DNA from 2 places in the Tenacibaculum halocynthiae genome. Region 1 is predicted to be linked to the other one. Evidence: riboswitches for the same ligand, from Rfam matches in the RefSeq annotation. Region 1 holds a riboswitch; the other holds the start of a gene.
The links. A riboswitch is a leader RNA that binds a small molecule or an ion and turns the genes downstream of it on or off. The one in region 1 is predicted to bind cobalamin.

Region 1 (10,703 bases):
AAAGTAATGACAGAGGTATTTAACATTGAGGAATTTGATTGGTATACTATCGAAACTCTTCAAAAATTATGTTACTATGAAACAACAGCAACTTCTGCGATAAAGTTACTTTTTAAAATTGCAAATAAAGAAAATCAACTAAAGCAAAAAGCGTACAATGCTTTTAATCATGTTTTTCAATCTAGATTAGGAGAGACCTGTTTGAATTATAACTATAGATTACAAATATTACAAGATATTGAAGACTTTACAGGAATAAACCTGCTAGTAATTTCAGCATATCAAAGAGCATTAAAAAGTCATGCCTATTCTGGTAATATTCATTCAGGAGATATTGATTATATAGAAAAACAATTTAAACCTTCAAAAAAAGAGGAATTAGATTATTTTAAGAAAGTAATAACTAAACTAAAAGCAATAGCTCTAGACTATGAAAATGATTATTCTGAGTTAGCAAAAAAGGCTTTAGTTTTTAGGCTAATGGATCAAGCTTTATATGGTGATTTTAATGGCATAATGGCTTTTGTAAAAGAAATTTCTGAAAAAGAAAGTGCTTTGTCTCAAGAAATAAGAACACCTTTGTTAGAATTAAAATCTAAGAAGTTTGACCTTAGTGTTGAGAAAAATACGACTATCAATGAAATTTTAGAGAAGTATATCCCTAATACAATAAAAGAAGAGCTTGAAACCATAGTAATAAATGCTCCTTGGGTTAATGAAAAAAATGAGAAAGGTAGATATATCAATCTTTCTGGCGAAAAAGCAAAGGAATTAGCAAGGAAGTATTTTGAAGATAAAAACCACACTTGGTTAAAACATTTAGATTTATTATTAAGTGGAGAGCAAAAGCAAACTTTCCTTTTTGCCGAAGAGCTAGCAAAGTTGTACGTCAAACCATTTATTAAATTAAATATAGTTAGAATAGTAATTACTTTAAGTAAAATTAAAAGTGAACAGCAAAACGGAATTTTTCTTAATGGAATTATAAGTGGTTGTAATAATGATGAAATTACAAGATTAGCTATTGATTTATTATTAAAATACGATACAACCAGTTTTTTTAGTCTATTAGCTACTAAATATATCAAAATACTTACGTATTCTGATTTAGAAAAAATAAAACCAATATTACATAAAAGCGATAGATATTTGTTTAACATTGAATATTTGGACTATTCAAATTTAACTAATGGAGAATTTAAAGAGTTCATAAACTGGGTAAAGGAAATAAACCAATCTTTTGCTCTACAGTTGATTTGGGAGCTTTTAAGAAAAGAAGATAGGTGGAATGATTTAAAAGATATAATTAATAATTTATTATATCAGGATAACATATTTGATTTTAAATCATCTATAAACTCTAGTTTACATATTGAAGATTTAATTTTAAAATCTTTAAACGATAATGCAGATGAAGATAAAATAGACTTCATTACTAAAAAGGTATTAGAAAAGTACCAGGATTATTCGTTTAATGATGAAGGGTTTCTGAATAATCTACTTTATTCACTCTTAGATAAATATTGGAACATAACTTGGCCAATTATAGGAGAGTTTTTGATTGATAACTCTATAACTAGCTTTGGATTACGAACTTTTCTTGATAGGATAACTTTTAAGAATGAACAACTTTATCTTTGGGCTCTAAAAGATGATAAGCATACTTCAATAGCGATAAAATACATGGAAGTATTTGATGAGAGCGAAAACGGAAGTTTATCATGGGATATTTATGCTAAAAAGCTAATAGATGAAAAAGGAAATACAAATAAGTTTCTTGAAAATTTACATAGTAAGTTTATAAACTATAGCATAATTGGTATTTCAGCTGAAAATTTATATAAAAAAAGAAAACAATTAATTGAGGAGCTTGAAAAGCACAAAATAAAGGAAGTACAAGAATTTGCATTTAATATGAAAGAAGTTTTGGTTAAAAACATAGAGCAAGAAAAAATACAAAGAGAAAATTACGAATAAATGGAAAGATAAAATAATAAAACATTAGATGAATTAAAGAGAAAATGATTTGGTGGTAGAGAGGCGATTAATCGCCTCTCCACCAATATCAGTCTCCACCAATACCATCCAAAACAACAACCATAAAAATGGACAAATTCAAAAATAAATACCGCATCTCCTCTACCCGATTACAAAATTGGGATTATGCTAGCAATGGTGCTTATTTTATAACCATTTGTACCAAAAACCGAGAACATTATTTTGGTGAAATAAAAAACAAAGAGATGCAGCTTACCGAAACAGGAAAACTAGCAGAAACCTATTGGATGGAAATACCCGAACACTTTCCCTTTGTTACTTTAGGCAACTTTGTAATAATGCCCAATCATGTGCATGGTATCTTGATAATAGATAAGCCTACTTCACAAGTAAAGACGTTGCAGTGCAACGTCTCCACAATACAGGACAACAGCTCCACAACCAATGACAAAGCAAAGAGACTGCAATGCAACGTCTCCACAATGCAGGACAAGATCTCCACTAAAAACCAACAGATGTCAAAAATTGCCCCGAAAGCAGGCTCAATTTCAACCATTATAAGATCCTATAAATCTGTAGTAACCAAAAATGCCCGAAAAATAGACACCAATTTTGCATGGCAATCACTATTTCATGATCATATTATTAGAAATGCAAAAGCATTTGACAACATTCAAAATTATATAGCCAATAATCCTTCAAAATGGGATGAGGATACATTTTTTGAATAGCTTAGAAAATAATATCTGCATTAAGTACAGACGTTGCAGTGCAACGTCTCCACAAGACTATCCACCACCAATAATAAAAAACAGCAATTCCCCTAGACAAACTATATAATTCAATATTTTTGTTTTTCTAAAAAATAAAATTAAAATGCAAAAACTACAACCTATCATGTTGGTTGGCACTGGATCAGATGTTGGAAAGAGCTGGATAACAACAGGTATTTGTAGATGGCTTAAACAAAAAGGATATACACCTGCTCCGTTTAAAGCCCAGAACATGTCATTAAATAGTTTTTCTACCCCTGATAATTTAGAAATTGGAAGAGCGCAGGCCGTGCAAGCAGAAGCATGTGGTATTCCGCCAACGGTAGCAATGAACCCTATTTTATTAAAACCCTCATCGGTAAATAAATCGCAAATTGTATTACATGGAAAACCAATTGGCGACCAAACTGCCAAGGAATATTTTTTAGGAGACAATAAAAAACACCTATTTGAAGAAGCTAAAAAATCGTTTCATCAACTAGCTTCAAAACAGAATCCTATTGTAATGGAAGGTGCTGGAAGTATTAGTGAACTAAACTTAAAACATAGAGACATTGTAAACATGCGAATGGCTGCTGCAGCTAATGCCTGCGTATATTTAGTAGCAGATATTGATAAAGGAGGCGTATTTGGTAGCGTGTATGGTACTATTGAATTGTTAGAAGAGTGGGAACGTAAATTAGTAAAAGGTATTATTATTAATAAATTTAGAGGAGATACTGCTTTATTTATTGATGGAAAAAAGAAACTAGAGGAGCTCACTAAGATTCCTGTTTTGGGTGTTTTACCCTATGCAAAAGATATTGTAATTGAAGAAGAAGATTCAGTTGCTTTAAACCAAAGAGCAACAACGGCGATTGAAAACAAATTAAACGTAGCCGTAGTGAAACTACATTACATGTCTAACTACACCGATTTTCAATCGTTAGAACAAGAACCGTTAATCAATTTATATTTCACTAGAAATTCGGAAGAACTAAACAAAGCAGATGTACTGATTATTCCGGGTACAAAAAATACGATTGAAGATTTAATAGCCTTAAAAAAAGACGGTTTGGATACCATTATCAAAAAGCAATATGCACACATTCCTGTTATTGGGATTTGTGGAGGCTATCAAATGTTAGGAAACACTGTAAAAGATCCTTTTTCAGTAGAAAGTAATAATTTACAAGAAGAAGGATTAGGATTGTTTGATATTGAAACCACCCTAACAAAAACGAAACAAACGATACAGCGTAATTTTCAGTTTAAAAACTTTAAACAACTTTGTGAAGGTTATGAAATTCATATGGGAGAAACGATTGTACCTAAAAACAAGCATTTAAATCGTATTAATAATAAAGAAGAGGGCTATTTTGATGGAAATAAAAGTTGGGGAACCTACTTGCACGGTATTTTTGACAATCAAGAAATTGTAACAGAACTACTACAAGTAAAATACCCAAATGCTGAGGCTATCAATTATAAAGTTTTTAAATCGGCACAATTTGATAAATTAGCTGATTGGATTGATGAAAATTTAGACATGGAAACCATCGTAAAAAATAGCGCACAAGAATGTTAAACGGCCATGGTGATGACCTTCATTTGATAGAAGGAGAAATTAAGCACAACTTTAGTTCAAATGTGTATTATAAAGGATGCCCAGAATCGTTACTTGATGAAATTTCAAAAAATATTAAAGAGATTCAAAGCTACCCCTCTCCTATTGCCAATGAGTTGAATGACTTAGCAGCAAAAAAGTTTCAACTTCATAGCAATCAATTTTTGTTTACCAACGGAGCAACAGAAGCCTTTTATTTAATAGCGCAGTTATTTTCAGCAAAAAAAGCAGCTATTGTAGCACCTACTTTTGCTGAATACGAAGATGCTTGTAGTATTTTTAAGTTGGACTACCAGTTAATTTCTAGAGCAGCAATAAAAGATACGAACGTAGATCTACTGTTTATATGCAATCCTAACAACCCAACTGGAACTTCTTTTTCTAAAAAGGAACTGGAACTTCTTTTTAAGCAAAAACCAGCAACTACATTTGTAATTGATGAAGCGTATATTGAATTTACAGATAACTTAGAGTCTGTTTCTTCATTAACTACTAAGCATGCAAATTTAATTGTCGTTCGGTCATTAACAAAAACATTTACGATTCCTGGATTACGATTAGGCTATATCATTTCAAACCCCTCAAACATTAGTACACTATTAGCACTAAAGATGCCTTGGAGTGTAAATACGTTAGCTATAAAAGCGGGGGAATTCATTTTTAACAATTATAAAACACTTCAATTCAATGCCTCTGAATTGTTAGAAGAAACTACTGTTTTTAAGAAAGAGCTTAAACGAATAAAAGGTATAAAAGTTTGTGAAAGTAATACTTCTTATTTTTTAGTTGAATTACTGAATAGACCGGCAAAAGAGTTAAAAGAGTATTTAATAGAAAAGCATCAAATTTTGATTAGAGACGCCACAAACTTCAACAATTTAGAAGGAGAACACATTCGTCTTTCAACACAAAATAAAGCCGCTAATCAGCTACTTATTCAAGCATTAAAAGAATGGATTTAACTTCAATTTACATACTAGTTATTGCATTTGGTTTGGATTTACTTTTAGGAGATCCTAAAAAACTACCGCACCTTATTATACTATTTGGTAATAGTATTTCTTTGGGTGAGAAATGGCTTAATAAAAATAAGCACCAACTTTTAAAAGGAGCCTTTTTAACCATCACTTTAGTTAGTATTTCTTTTACGGTACCGTATTTAATTATAAAGTGGCTGCATGCATGTAATTTTAAAAGTATAGCCACTGTGTTTTCGGTTGTAATGTTGTTTTACTGCCTAGCCAACAAAACATTGGTAAAAGAAGGCTATGCTGTTTTTAATACACTTAAAAACGAAGGATTAGAAGCTGGGCGTAAACGTTTATCGTGGATTGTTGGTCGTGAAACAAATAATTTAAATGAACAGCAAATTAGAATCGCTACTTTTGAAACCATGTCTGAAAATTTAAGTGACGGTGTCATTGCTCCACTTTTTTATTTTTTAGTATTAGGAGTTCCTGGTGCTATGGCGTATAAAATGATTAACACCTTCGACTCTATGATTGGGTATAAAAATGATCGATATCTATTATTTGGTCGGTTTGCTGCAAAACTAGATGATGTTGCTAACTATATTCCATCAAGAATTACTGCACTATTAATGTTACTTGTTCAGTTTAAAATACATGGAATTTCTTTTGTTTTCAAAGAAGGAAAAAAACATAGTAGTCCTAATGCTGGATACCCAGAAGCCTCTTTAGCATTTATTTTAAATTGTCAATTTGGTGGTCCTAATTATTATCATGGAAAATTAGTTGATAAACCTTTTATAGGAAACAATAACAGGAATATAGAACATGATGAAATTAAAAGAGTTGCTACCATTAACTATAGCTCAAGTATTCTTTTTATTGCAATTATAATAGGATTACTCGTATTTTTTCAACATGTATAACCTACCTAAAAAACATATCATTACTGGGGCTCCAGGCACTGGAAAAACCACTTTAATAAATCTTTTAAAAGATACAGTTCCTTGCATGGATGAAGTTTCTAGAAGAGTTATTATTGATGAGCAAAAAAATAATAGAAACGGAATGCCATGGGAAGACATCCACCGATTTACTGATCTTGTTTTCGAATTAACAACTAAAGAATTATTAAATTCAAACACGCTAATTTGTGATCGGTCTTTATTAGATTTAGAAGCCTATTTAACGGTAGCAAATAAACCAATTCCTAATTACTTACGAAATTTTCCTTATAAAAAAAACTACCACACAACTGTTTTTTTTGCACCAACTTGGTTTGATATTTACTGTAAAGATGCACAAAGATTACAAGAATTTGAGTATTGTTTAACCCTAGAAAAAGCACTACTAGAACAGTATACCAAAAAAGGATTTGAAATTATAATGCTTCCTAAAACTTCTGTTACTACAAGAAAAAAACTGGTTTTAGAAACTATCGTATAATAAAATACTATATATTCGCTTCGATTTTTGGTTTCTTATTCTTTCATAAAATTTTTGAATAAGAATTAAAAGGGAATTTGGTGCAAATCCAAAACTGTTCCCGCAACTGTAAAGCTTATTAAAGGCTTCATTAACAAAAACCACTGTAGGTAAAACTATGGGAAGGTAAATGAACGCTAAGCTAAGTCAGGAGACCTGCCTAAATCAAAACATAATTTAAACTTTCGGGAATAAAAGTTAACGTGTTCGATGGCCTATTTTTTGTAGGCTTCTTACTCTTATATTTTAATTTCTGAGCAAATAAAACTTAATGAAATTAAAATTAGTTTTCTTTTTTCTACTTAGCAGCAATTTATTGATTGCTCAAAAAACAAAATCTGTTCAACTTTTAAATAAAGTAAACAAGCATCCTATTCAATTTTCTTCTATTGTAAATAATAATACTAAAAAAGGAACAACATCAAATAATAAAGGTTTTTTTAATATTGTTGGGAAACCGAACGATACTATTAACATTTCGTACATAGGGTATAAATCAGTTAATTTTCTGTTTAAAGACTTACCTACTATCATTTATTTACAACCAACATCTTTTGAATTAAAAGCAATAGATATTTCTGCTAACAGCAGAAAAAGTGTTGAGTTAAATAAACTTCAGATAAAAAACTTAGATGCACCACTAACTACAAATAATGTAAGTTCGAAAATATTAAAACTTAGAAATTCAAATGATTTAGGGAGTGCTGTTAAAAGTGCTACAGGAGTTAGACCAATAAACAGGTATGGTGGTTTTCAAACATTTAGAATTAGAGGATTTAATAATTTCGTACTCTTAAATGATGGAGTAAGAGACGAGCGTCATAACCTTTCAACAAGTGCGCCTAGTACCAACTTAGCAAATGTTAGCCATATTGAAGTACTTAAAGGCCCTGCTGGTGTTATGTTTGGACATTCTGCTTTGGGTGGTATTATAAATATAGTGCGAAAAAAACCTACCTCTACTTTTACTGGCGAGTTTAGTGCTACTTATGGTTCTTTTGACACCTATGAAATGTCTGCAGGTATCGGAGGTCCAATAAATAAAAAATTAAAATATAGGGTAGATTTTGGGCTTACTAAGTCAAATGGCTGGAGAGATTATCGGGTGAACACTAATAATGCTTCTTTTTCACTTAACTATACGCCTACTAAAAAAGATATTTTAGAAGTATCGTTCCAAACCAATAATGATATATATGATACCGACACAGGTATTCCAGTTGATGAAAATGGAGATATTGTTGCAGGAATGGATCCGAAAACAAGGTATAACGATCCTCAAGATTATTTAAAGCACAAACGTTTTGATTTACAGATTAAATACAAGCATAAATTTAATGATAAGGTAAAATTAAGTAATAATTTATCGTGGTCTGATGATGATATCAATTACCTATCTACAGAATGGCTTTATTTTAATACTGCTAAAGATTCGATAACTAGAGGGTTTCCTTTTTACTTTAACCATACAACAAATACAATTCAGAATCAATTAGATGTAAGTTATCAATTTAACACAGGTAAAATAAAGCACAAATCTATTTTTGGTAATTCTATAACTTTTTTAGACAGAAAATCATTTAGAGGAAGCGTAATTGGTCCTGGTGTAAAAACTACTATTTCAGTAATAGATCCGATTTTAAACCAAGGACACATAGAAGCTGTTGATGAAAGAGTACAAATAAGAGATGAATTTAATAGTGGATTTTATTGGCAAAACTGGTCAGATATCTCTAATCAACTTAAAGTTTTAATTGGTATACGTTATGATATTTTTGAAGGAAGCTATGCTACTGATAAAATTAATGCAGATAGATCACTTATTGAAGCTGGTAAAGAAACAAAAATTCCTTCAACTGCTTTAAGTTATAGAGCTGGTTTAGTGTACCAACCTTCTAAAAACTTTAGTATTTTCTCTTCATATTCTAACTACTTTAAACCTTCTAGAACAATATCACCAAGTAGTCAAATTTTTGATCCGGAAGAAGGCTATCAATTAGAAGGAGGTATTAAATTTGAAAAACTGAATAAGCTAAACATTACCCTTTCTAGTTTTTACATTTTAAAGCATAATATAGTAGAACGAAATAAAGTTAATGAATACCGTCAAATTGGAGAGGCTGATTCTAAAGGAATAGAATTAGATATAGAATATACACCACTTAAAAACATATACATTAAAGCTGGATACGCTTTTACAGAAGCTAAAATACGTGCTTATGATGCAAGTGATTCACAAACAAAAAAAGAAGGTAATGCACTACCTTTTGCACCAAAACATTTAGCAAATATGTGGCTTAACTATGAGCTAAAAAATGGGCTAGGCTTTGGTATTGGTGGTAATTATACGAGTGATAATTTTACAAACTCTAATAATTTATACAAACTGCCTTCATATGCTCTTCTTGATGGTGCCATTTATTATCAAAAAAACAATGTTAGAATAGGCTTAAATATAAATAACATTACCAACAAATTATATTTTACTGATGCTATTTATGAGTATCAATTCTTCTCTGGAGCAGAAAGAAACTTTAGACTTAATCTAAGCTATAAATTTTAACCCTCTTGAAAAAACTTATAACTATACATCATTATTTAGGCACTTTATTTTTTATGCTATTCCTTGTTTGGTTTCTTTCAGGGTTTGTAATGATGTATAAAAGTTTTCCTTTTTTAGGTAAAGAAGAGAAAATACATCGTAAAAAAGAAACTAGCTTAGCTTCTAAAAAAATTCTACCTCCTACTGCTATATTCGAGCAAGACACCATCAAAACGATACACAAACTAAGAGTTAACTCGATTCTTAACAATATCGTTTACCATATAGAAACTGGCTCGGGAAATCTTATTTCAAGATATGCTAAAAATGGAGAACTTGTAAAACTTACTAAAAATAAAGCGTTAGGTATTGCACAAAATGCTACTAATTTAAAAAGTACAGCTCAAGTCAACGTTCTTAAAGAAGTAGATCAATGGATTCCTAGACCCAAATACATTAAACATTTACCTATTTATAAAGTAACGTTTACAAACCGAGAAAACACATGGGTTCATGTATCTTCTCTTACTGGTGAGGTTTTAAATATTACCACCTCTCATGATCGTTTTTGGGCATGGGTTGGTGCCATACCACATTGGATTTATTTTAAAGACATACGCATACATAGTTATTTTTGGCAACAACTTATTTTATGGTTGGCTGGATTAGGTTTACTAATGACACTTACCGGAATAGTTACGGGGTTAATTCGCTATAAAAAGAAACCCAAAGCAAACTTTAAAAGGTTTAAAAATAAATGGTATAACCTACATTATTATTTTGGTTTAGGTTTTGGCTTATTTATTTGCACATGGGTATTTAGTGGCTTCATGAGTATGACTCCTTTTAATTGGGTGCCTAGCTCCTCTTTAAACCAACACGACAAAAACGTTTGGCAAGGACAAAACTTCACCTTAAAAAGTATTACTAATAAAGATTGGGATAATTTTAAAAAAGTTGCTTCCAAATCAAGTTTTAAAGAAATACATTTTTCTTTATTTAATGATAATGTCTTTATTGAAAAATTCAACAAAAACACTGTTAAAAATTATTGCATTACAAATAGTAATTACAAGGCAACAAACCAGCAATATATTGATAAAATAAACGAATTTAACATCAAAGAAAAAGTAACTGAATTAGTAGTACTTAATAAATATGACGCCTATTATTATGATCGGAAAAATATAAAAACACTTCCTGTTGTTAAAATTTTCACCAACCAGGATAACTATTATTACATCAATCCAAAAACAAATAGGGTACTTCTTAAATCTGCTCCTAAAAACAGAACAGAAAGATGGTTATATCATGGCCTACATAGTTTAGAT
Region 2 (10,703 bases), on a different contig from region 1:
TTATGAAAACAATTTTATCATTTGTAGCTATTTGCTTTATCACTTTAACTGTAAGTGCTCAAGAGTTTAAATTTGAAAACGAAGTGATTAACTATGGTAAAGTAGCTTTAGGATCTGAAGGTAAGCGTGTATTTGAATTCACGAATGTAGGTGATGCTCCTTTAATTATTAAAGACATTAGATCTACTTGTGGTTGTACAGTACCTAAAAAACCTGAAAAGCCAATTATGCCAGGAGAAAAAGGACAAATAGAAGTTTCTTATGACACAAATAGACCTGGAGGTTTTTCTAAACAAATTACTGTTATGTCTAACGCTAAGAAAGCTAGAACTGTATTAAAAATTAAAGGTTTTATCGCTAAAAAACTTGTTCCTACTAAAGCTAAGAGCATGGTTTCTACCGGAGGAACTGAATAAGTTATTACTTAAAATATTTAAAAAGACCGATGAATATTTCTATTCATCGGTCTTTTTATTTAAAAAAATAAAATTTTTAACTTTATATCATTCTCTTTAAACTTTTTCCTTTAGAAAATAAAATGAAGTAGTTATAATATGCTGATTTATTTTTTACTACAATTTAATAAGCGCTATATTAATTAAATATAATTAAACTTTTCATTATTTAATAAAATTCAATTTTAAACCTAAAAGAAGTAAAAAGAGTCTATATACTCATTCAATGTATAGCTACTACAATTGTATTAATATACTTATTAAAATAGTTAAAAACAACTATATCATAGAACAAAAAACGTCTATAAATTTCAGCTTATAGACGTTTTCTTATTTTATATTCGATTTACTTTAATCGTCATCATCTTTATCATTATCATTTTTATTTTTACCTTTTTTGGAAACCTTATTCCAAATTTTAATTTCATCATCTGCAGTTATACCTTCAATAATTTCAACATTAACTCCATCAGATAACCCTAATTTAATCTCTCTTTTTTCAAATTTCTGATCACCCACTTTTATTTCAACATAAGGCTTTTCTGTTTTTCTATCAAACTGTAATAAAGCTTCTTTTAAAGATAATACACTATCTTTCTTTGCTAATACTATCTCAGCGTTTGCACTATACCCAGCTCTAATAAAATATTTATCATCTAATGACACATCTGCTTTAATTTTAAACTGCACAGCTCCTCCTTCATCAGTCCCTTTTGGTGCTATAAAGTTTAATACAGCAGGGAACTTTTTTTCTTCAATTGCTCCAATTGCTACATCTATGTTTGTACCTTTTATAAGTTTTCCTACCTCAGATTCATCTACTTTACCTTCAAAAATCATTTTGGTCATATCTGCTATACGCGCAATAGTAGTACCAGCATTAAAATCATTTGTTTGTGTAACTTGGTATCCTTTTTTCACAGGAATTTCTACTACCATTCCTGATGTTGTTGCTCTAATACTTGTATTTGCTGCACTACCTAAACCAGATGTTGTTCCTTTTTTAATAATATCCATATCAGATTGTGCATTTGATAATCCTTGTTTTGCATTATTAAAGCTTAATTCTGAATTTTCAAATGTTTGACGCGATATTACTCCTCTATCAAATAATTTCTTGTTTCTTTCATACTGCACTCTTGCATTGTTAAATGACAGCCTTGCATTTTTAACACTTCCATTTGCTCTATTTAAAGAAGCAACATTTGGTACAACTCTAACAGTTGCTATTAAATCACCCGTTTTTACAATTGCTCCTTCTTCAACTAAAATTTTATCTACAATACCAGCTATTTGTGGCTTAATTTCAACTTCTTCTAACGGTATTACTTTACCAGTTGCAACACTTTTTTTAACTATTGTAGCTTTAAATGCTTTTTCAGTTTCATACTCAACTGGTGAAGCGCTATTTTTTTTACCAAACCATATTAACACTGCTATCAATGCTAACGCTATTCCGCCAAAAATGATTACTTTTTTCATCTGTTTTTATTTATTCTTATTAATTGATGCTATATTTATTCTTCTCTTAATGCCTCTATTGGCTTAATAACTGTTGCCATATATGCTGGTATAAAACCTATTAATGTTCCTAAGGTTACTAAAACAGCATAAGCAATTAATACAATAGGTATGTTTACTGTTGGATTTGTTAATAAATCCATTTTATCTATCACCATTAAAATTAGTCCTCCAGCAATAATACCCAATGAACCAGCTAATAAGGTTAAGAATACTGATTCTAATATAATTTGTTGTTTAATTTTACCTGGTGTGGCACCTAAAGCCCTTCTTATTCCAATTTCTTTTGTACGCTCTTTAACTGTAATTAATAATATATTTCCAATAGCAAAAACTCCCGCTATTAACGTTGCTATACCAACAAACCAAGTTAAAAATTGCATACCTGTTAAAAAACCTGTCACTTTAGCTATTTCTTTACCTAAATTGAACCCGTTAAAGGCCCTGTTATCATCAGGATGGATTTTATGTAAACTTCTTAATAACACTTTTACATCAGACTCAACCTGCTCAATATCAGACTCTGGCTTACCTGTAACTACCATCCATTCAAATTTGTTCCCTTTATTATATACCAACCTGAATGTACTAAAAGGAATATGAACGTTATTTGTTCCTTCAAATCTACTTGGTTTATATATACCTACTACTTTATAACCTATATCGTTTACTTTTAAATATGAACCTAAAGCTTCTTCATCTTTATCATATAGTTGTTTATATACTTCAGTACTAATAACACAAACTTTTTTGTTTTCATTAATATCATTTTGATTAATGAAACGTCCCTCTGTTAAGTTTTTCTTTTGAATTTTATCTAACAACGGATAATCACCAAAAATAGTAAGGTTAGCAGTTTTTAAACCATAAACAACCATTCCTCCGGTTACATTTCTAGGTACAACAAATTCAATTCCATCAACTTCATTTCTGATTTTTTCTACATCACTTGTTGTTAAAGTAATTTGTCTACCTTCTTGAAAACCTTTAAATGCTTTTGAAGTCCTCCCACCTGACATAAAAACACTATTAGTAGCAAAATCACCAAACATGCTATTAAAACCATTTTCAATTCCTTTAGCAGCTCCTAATAACCCTACTAATAATAGGATTCCCCAAAAAGCACCAAAAATTGTAATTGCTGTTCTTGTTTTATTTTTACGAATACTTTCATAAATTTCTTGCCAGCTGTCTTTATCGAATAAAAATTTCATAATTAATCTGCTCTTAAGGCTACTATTGGTTTAATGTTCGCTGCTTTTTTCGCTGGTAAATAACCAGCTATAACACCTGCTAAAACTAGTGTAATGGTCGCGCCTACAACAACCGGGGTTGAAACTCCTGGGTTTAGAATAAAGTATTTTTCTAAAGTAGGTCCTGATAATTTTAAAATACCTACACCAAACATTAAGCCTATATACCCTGATAATGCTGTAATAAAAATAGCTTCTAACATAATCATAGAAACAATAGATTTAGGAGTTGCTCCAACAGCTTTTCTAATTCCTAATTCTTTAGTACGCTCCTTTACAATGTATACCATAATATTACTAATACCTACAACACCCGCTATTAATGTACCCGAACCAATAATTAAAATTAAAATACCTAAAACAACCATCATTCCTGATACATTCTTGTTACCTTCAGCATAGTTATTTACTCTAATTCCTCTTTGGTCATTAGGTGCTACTTCATGTTTCTTTTTTAAAGCCCTAAGCATACCATTACTAAAAGCAATTGCTTCATCTACACTTAACTTAGGGTCGTACGTCATACCAAATTCACCAATATGGTCATTATTCCCATAAATTTGCTGCATTGTTGTAAACGGTGTATAAATATATCGTTCATCACTGTCTCCTCCTGGATCAGAAAAAACTCCAATTATTTTATACATGATTCCACCTATATTTAAAAGTTTACCATAAGCACTAATTTGACCAAATAAGTCTTTTTCAACCATGCGACCAATAACAACAACTTTAGATCTTTTGTTAATGTCTCTAATATTTAAAAAACGTCCTTCTGTTACTTCAGCAGATTCTAATAAATCATACTTAGGATAAACTCCTCGCATAGTATAATTATCTTCTTCTGTTTTATACACCACCTTTACCCCTCTTTGTATACGTGGACTTATCATTTGAATTTTATCGGAATACTTTTCTTTTAAAAATTCGAAATCATCATTTTTAAATTGAATTCTACGCCCAATTTGATTTCCTTTATAAGCTTTTGTAGTTCTATTTCCCCAAATATAAATTGAGTTGATTGCATCTTTAGCAAACTCATTTTTAAATGTATTTTGAAGTCCGTTTCCAATACCAAAAAGCAAAGTGAAAAGTAAAATAGCAAAAGCAACAGTAAAACCAGACAATGCAGAACGTAATTTATTTTTACTAATACTTTGAAATATTTCTCTCCAACGATCTAAATCAAACATAATTATATTGCTTTGGCTTTATTCTTTACTCCAGTCAATTCATCACTAATAATCACTCCATCTTTTAAGCGAACAACTCTATTCGTTTGTTCTGCTACTTCTTCCTCATGAGTTATCACAAAAACAGTCATCCCTTCATCATTAATTTCTTTTAATAAATCCATTACAGAATCTGTTGTAGTTGAATCTAATGCTCCTGTAGGCTCATCTGCCAATACAACTTTTGGTTTAGTTACTAAAGCTCTAGCAATGGCAACACGTTGTTTTTGTCCTCCTGAAAGTTCATTAGGTAAATGATTTGCCCAATCTTTCAACCCTACTTTATCTAAGTAAGCTAATGCTGTTTCTAATCTTTCTTTTCTCCCCATTCCTTTATAATACAATGGTAAAGCTACATTTTCTAATGCAGTTTTGTAGGATATCAAGTTAAAAGACTGAAAAACAAAACCTAAAAATTTATTACGTAAAACAGCTGCTTTTTTTTCATTCAAATTTTCAATTAATTGTCCATTTAAATAATAGTTTCCTTCATCATGTGTATCAAGTAGTCCTACTATATTCAATAAAGTAGATTTTCCTGATCCTGATGACCCCATAATTGATACAAATTCTCCTTCTTTAATATGTAGGTCTAAGCCTTTTAAAACATGAAGAGACTCTTTACCTATTGGGTAAGACTTATGTAAATTTTCAATTCTTATCATTCGTTAGTTAATTTTTATACTAAAGTAAAAATCGATTAACTATTTATATACTAATTCTCTGTTAAAACGTTAATTACTTTCCTACAAGACGTTTGTTTTAAAATTATGTTACAAAAAAATATAATAATTTTACACAAAAAAAAGTCAGGGCTGAAAACTAACAACTTATATAAAAAACAAAAGCTCACATTTAAGTGAACTTTTGCTACTATAAATGAACTTTATAGATTTAAGGGGAGATATTATTATAAACTTATTAGTTAAAATAAATTTTAGAAGCTCCTAAAGCAACTTCTTTTGTTTCTTTTTTGGTTTTAGTTACTAAGTCATAAACATTCAACTTACTTAATCCAGTAAAACTAGCATCTAATACATATAAATTATTATCCTTTACTGCCAACCCATATAAATAACCAGCATCAGTTGTTATCAGTTTTGCTGTTGGAAGAACTATTGCATTGTCTTCTACTTTATAAATATCTTTACCTAAACTGTAATAAATACTATTGTTACTAACTACCATTTGAGACGGGTGATCTCCTTCTTTAAACGTTAACTCTGATTCCCATCTATTTTCAGTTGTATCAATAAAAGTAATTGCTCCTTTAGTATGACCAGTTACATTCCAACTTGTATCATAAATTGTTTTTCCTTCACATAAAACAACTAATTTACCAGAATTGTTGATATATAGTTCATCCGGCTTGTCTTTAATTGTAATCTCTTTATCTACCTTTTTTGTAGAAATATCTATCACGCTTATTTTGTTATTAGTTCCAAACGCTCCTTTATGTGACACATATAATTTACCATTTTTAGATACTATTCTTTCAGGACCTAAGACAACATCTATTTTACCTTCATTTTGAAATGAAGATAAGTTTACAATAGCAACAAAATCATCATTATCATTATCGGTTGCTCCCCAGTTTGTTACATATCCTTTATCACCTACAATGGTCATATATCTTGGTTTAATTAAACCTGTTGTAATTGTTCCTTCTTTTTCGAAAGTAAAACGATTCACAACAGTAATCGTATTTTGATTATCTGCTATAATATACGCTCTATCTTTATCAAAAGAAATTGATTGAACATATTCTCCTAATTCTACTTTATTTACTTTTTTATAAATAGATTTTTCTACAGTTGAAAGATCATTTGACACATATGAAACCGAGCCTGAAACCGTTGTTGTTCCTTCACCACTCACTAAAATTCCATTCTCATAATCTCCTTTAGGTAAATTCGATTCAGCATCATCACTACATGATGTAAAAAGAATGGTTCCTAAAAATAATACCCCAAATAATTTAGTTATTTTCATTTTTAAAATTTATAATTGATATTTATATTAAAATTTCTTTCTGGCATTGGCCTCCTCGGCAAAACTACATACTTTTTACCAAGTAAATTATTTATTTTAAACCCTAAGGTTAAACTTTTATTTAGTTTCTGAAATACTTTATACTCACCTCCTGTATTTAACAAGAAAAAACTTGGAACATTAAAGTCTTCTGAATTTTCTTCAGTTGTATATATTTTTCCATTAAATAATGATTGAAAAAATAGAGAAGCTTTTTTATAACTAATAGTCAAATTACTATTTAATAAATGCTTAGGAACAAAGGTTAAAAATTTATCTGTTCTTGTATTTTTAGCAAGAGTATAATTATAATTAATACTTGTAACTACTTTATAGTTTTTATAGTCAAGATTATAATTAAAACTTGCCTCAATTCCTTTATTCTTAGTTTTTGATAAATTAATAGGCACCCATACTCCTGGTCTATTAGGATCTCCTGAAGGAGTCCAAACAATTTTATCTTCAGTATTAATATAATATCCGCCTATATCAATAGATAGCTTTTTATTTTTATACCCAACACCAACTTCTCCTTGTAAAGATATTTCTGGTAATAAATCTAAATTACCTTGTCCAGGCCAAAATAAATCATTGTATGTAGGTACTCTATAATTTTTAGATCCATTAACTCTTATATAAAATTTTGAAAACGGTCTTATTTTTAATCCTGCGGAATATACAAATGGAACATTGTAGTCAGAATTGAAGTCTTTTCTTAATTTAATATTAAATGAAATAAGTTTTTTGATGTTTTGGCTATAAATGAAATATTGAGAAAATTGTTTCCTATTTTTTTCTTGAATCATGTCTGTTGAACCAAAGGTAGATTCATATTCAGAAAAAGAAGATACTGTTGCATTTATTTGAGGAAGTTTTAAATCTACTGAATACCCTCCTATAAATCTTCTTGACTTTCCAAAATTAAATTTTTCTGAAAGTTTATTTGAAAAGTATTGATACTTCTGTGTTAAGTAAGCTACTTTTATTTCATGATTTATATTTCGAGATGAAAAACCATAAATCAACATATTTCTATAATTAGTATCCTTATATTTTTCATTTGCTGAACTTGGGTTTGGCAATGTTCCCGAAAAATGACGTTCTCCTAAATAACTCGTACTAAAAAACTTAAGCTCAGAATTATTTTTAAATCGATATCCAAAACCTAAATTTATTCCATAATTCTCATAATTACCATTTGTATTATTAAACTCAGTATTAAAAAACTTAAAATCATTATCAGAGAAATTATGAGATATCCCTAACGAAACAGTGTAATTATTATCAGAAATTTTTGATTTATAGATAGAATTAAATGTAGAATAATTTCCTCCAGAAAAAATAAATTCGTTATTAATTTTAAATGTATCATTATATTGAAGTATATCGTTTAAATGTATTGTCCCGCCTATAGCTCCAGAACCATATTCAATACTTCCTCCCCCACTTCTTATATCAATTGCATCAAATAAATTAACTGTTAATGAATTAAATCCTGTTTGGCCGTTATTAACTGAGTTTATATTTATCCCATTCCAAACTACAGCTGTATTGGAGGCACTTGTTCCTCGAAAACTTACTGAACTAGTTCCTCCTTTACCATACTCTTTTAAGTATATTGATGAATTATACCTAATTAAATCTGTAAATGACCCTAAATTTCTAGTTATAACGGAATCAGAAAGGTTTATTATTTTCTGACCAGCTGAATATTTTTGTAATTTTTTAGTAGAATTAATAATAACTTCGTCTAAACGATTATAAATAGAGTCGTTTTGACTTACACTTATAAGTGTATAAAAAAAGAATGAAAAGGCTATTGTTTTTTTTATCATCTTTACATTAAACTTTTATCCCGAAAGTTTGATTTACATCAATATTATTTGGCAGGTCTCCTGGCTTGCTTATTGTAATTTGTCTTCCCATTTAAAATAAAACAGTGACGTAAAGATTAATTACAATATTATTAGCTTACAGTTGCGGGAACAGCCTCGGTTTTTAACCGAATTCCCTTTTAATTTCCTTTAATTAATTGTTAAAGAAAAACCAAAAATAATGGCAAATGTATTCTATTATTACATACCTACAACAACTTAGCTGTAATAATTTGAAAATTTAACTTTTAACTCATCAGCAATAGTATAATGATTAGGGTGAATCATTTGGGCCAAACACTCTATACCATCTACTAAAGTACTTGCTGATGATTGAGTAAACATAGCAAAATCAGCAATGTATACCTTTTTATTTTTCACTGCTCTTAAAGTATTCCATTCTTTTTTATCTTCTAAAAACTTCATATCTTCAAGAGTTCTTTTTATTCCATAACCACAAGGTGCTATAATTAACACTTCAGGATTATACTTAACAATTTTATCCCAAGAAATAACTATACTATCTCCAGATGGATGTGATAATAAATCTACCCCTCCAGCATATCCTATTTGATGAGGAATCCAGTGTCCGCAATTAAACAAAGGGTCAATCCATTCTAATAATAATACACTTTTAGATTGTATTTTATGTATCCTTTGAATATCTACAATATTATATATTCTTTCTTTTAATCCGTTTACATAATTAATTCCAATACTTTCTTGGTTCATTTCTCTTGCAATAGTCAAAGCATTATTAAAAACATCTTCTAAAGAGTTTGGTGTTATTGAAACTAATTTTGGGTGCTTCGCTAACTTGTAAGCTGATTTTGCAACAGATTCTGTATCTATTTGACAAACATCACATACATCTTGCGTAAAAATAAGGTCAGGCGATATACTCTTAAGAATAGGTTCATCTACATAGTACAAAGTACCTCCTTCAGCTTTAGTTCTTGAAAAAATATCAGTTATTTCTTTACTGGTTAATTCCTTTCCTTCTAATTTATATCGAACAGCAACTTCTTTTTCTTTTAATGCTATTTTAGGGCATTCAAAAGTTATTCCATTTAAATAATTTTGCAAACCCATGTCGTAAATCATTTGGGTTACAGCTGGCATAAAAGAGGATACAATCATTTGTTTGTTTTATCTAAAAAAAACAAAAGTAAATAGTAATTTACTTTAATCTTCGTTTTATTAAAAATCTTTGCAATATTTGTCTTCTCTATTTAACATATCTATGATTTACTATATAACAGGAGGTGAACGTTCAGGAAAAAGCAGTTATGCTCAAAAACTTGCTGAATCTTTATCTGATACTCCAATATACCTTGCAACCTCTCGTATTTGGGATGATAATTTTAAAGAACGCGTTGAAAGACACATTTCTGACAGAGATGATCGTTGGACAACTATTGAAGAAGAAAAATTAATTAGTACCTTTATTTCTGAAAAACAAACTGTAGTTATAGATTGTGTTACTTTATGGCTTACCAATTTTTATCTAGATACAAAAAACGATGTGCAGTTAAGTTTAGAATTAGCAAAAAAAGAAATAGATAAGTTAGCTCAAATAGATGCTAACATTATTATCATTTCTAATGAAATAGGCATGGGACTGCATGCTCAAACTGAAGTAGGTAGAAAATTTACTGAATTACAAGGTTGGACCAACCAATACATTTCAAAACATGCTAATAAAGCTATTTTTATGGTTTCTGGACTACCTTTAACGTTAAAATAAACTCAATGAATACAATAATACCCAATCTTTCTAAAAAATTACAAAATACCATTCAAGAAGAAATAGATTATAAAACAAAACCAATTGGAGCATTAGGAGTATTAGAAACCATAGCTTTACAAATAGGGTTAATTCAAGATACTTCAACTCCAACTCTATCAAAACCTACTATTATGGTTTTTGCGGGTGATCATGGTATAGCAAAAACAAACAAGGTGAGTCCATACCCCCAAGAAGTAACACAACAAATGGTTTTAAATTTTTTAAATGGAGGGGCAGCTATCAATGTTTTTTGTAAACAAAATTCTATTAATTTAAAAATTATTGACGCAGGTGTTAATGCCGATTTTGAATCTAACTCTGAATTAATCAACGCTAAAATAGCTAAAGGAACAGCTGACTATAGTTTAAAAAAAGCCATTTCATTACAAGAATGTGAATTAGCGTTTACTAAAGGAAAAAAACTTGTAAGAAAAATATACAGTGAAGGTTGTAATATTGTAGGTTTTGGAGAAATGGGAATTGGAAACACTTCTTCAGCATCGCTTTTAATGAGTTATTTCACAAATACACCTATAGAACAATGTGTT

Region 2: linked by a shared signal. The riboswitch ahead of ACKTTQ_RS17570 (TonB-dependent receptor domain-containing protein) and the one ahead of ACKTTQ_RS08105 (TonB-dependent siderophore receptor) in region 1 are both predicted to bind cobalamin.

What each region holds. Positions count from the first base shown of each region.
Region 1 is NZ_CAZELG010000021.1:232,436-243,138, forward strand. It holds gene ACKTTQ_RS08070 (hypothetical protein) at 1-23, shown strand, start outside; gene ACKTTQ_RS08075 (hypothetical protein) at 7-1,977, shown strand; gene ACKTTQ_RS08080 (hypothetical protein) at 2,514-2,729, shown strand; gene ACKTTQ_RS08085 (cobyric acid synthase) at 2,875-4,338, shown strand; gene ACKTTQ_RS08090 (pyridoxal phosphate-dependent aminotransferase) at 4,332-5,339, shown strand; gene cbiB (adenosylcobinamide-phosphate synthase CbiB) at 5,330-6,271, shown strand; gene ACKTTQ_RS08100 (AAA family ATPase) at 6,264-6,791, shown strand; cobalamin riboswitch at 6,803-7,008, shown strand; gene ACKTTQ_RS08105 (TonB-dependent siderophore receptor) at 7,102-9,393, shown strand; gene ACKTTQ_RS08110 (PepSY domain-containing protein) at 9,399-10,703, shown strand, end outside.
Region 2 is NZ_CAZELG010000044.1:13,486-24,188, reverse strand. It holds gene ACKTTQ_RS17600 (DUF1573 domain-containing protein) at 3-416, shown strand; gene ACKTTQ_RS17595 (efflux RND transporter periplasmic adaptor subunit) at 807-1,937, opposite strand; gene ACKTTQ_RS17590 (ABC transporter permease) at 1,973-3,190, opposite strand; gene ACKTTQ_RS17585 (ABC transporter permease) at 3,193-4,422, opposite strand; gene ACKTTQ_RS17580 (ABC transporter ATP-binding protein) at 4,425-5,126, opposite strand; gene ACKTTQ_RS17575 (cell surface protein) at 5,383-6,453, opposite strand; gene ACKTTQ_RS17570 (TonB-dependent receptor domain-containing protein) at 6,456-8,327, opposite strand; cobalamin riboswitch at 8,361-8,558, opposite strand; gene ACKTTQ_RS17565 (ABC transporter substrate-binding protein) at 8,586-9,506, opposite strand; gene ACKTTQ_RS17560 (bifunctional adenosylcobinamide kinase/adenosylcobinamide-phosphate guanylyltransferase) at 9,610-10,113, shown strand; gene cobT (nicotinate-nucleotide--dimethylbenzimidazole phosphoribosyltransferase) at 10,119-10,703, shown strand, end outside.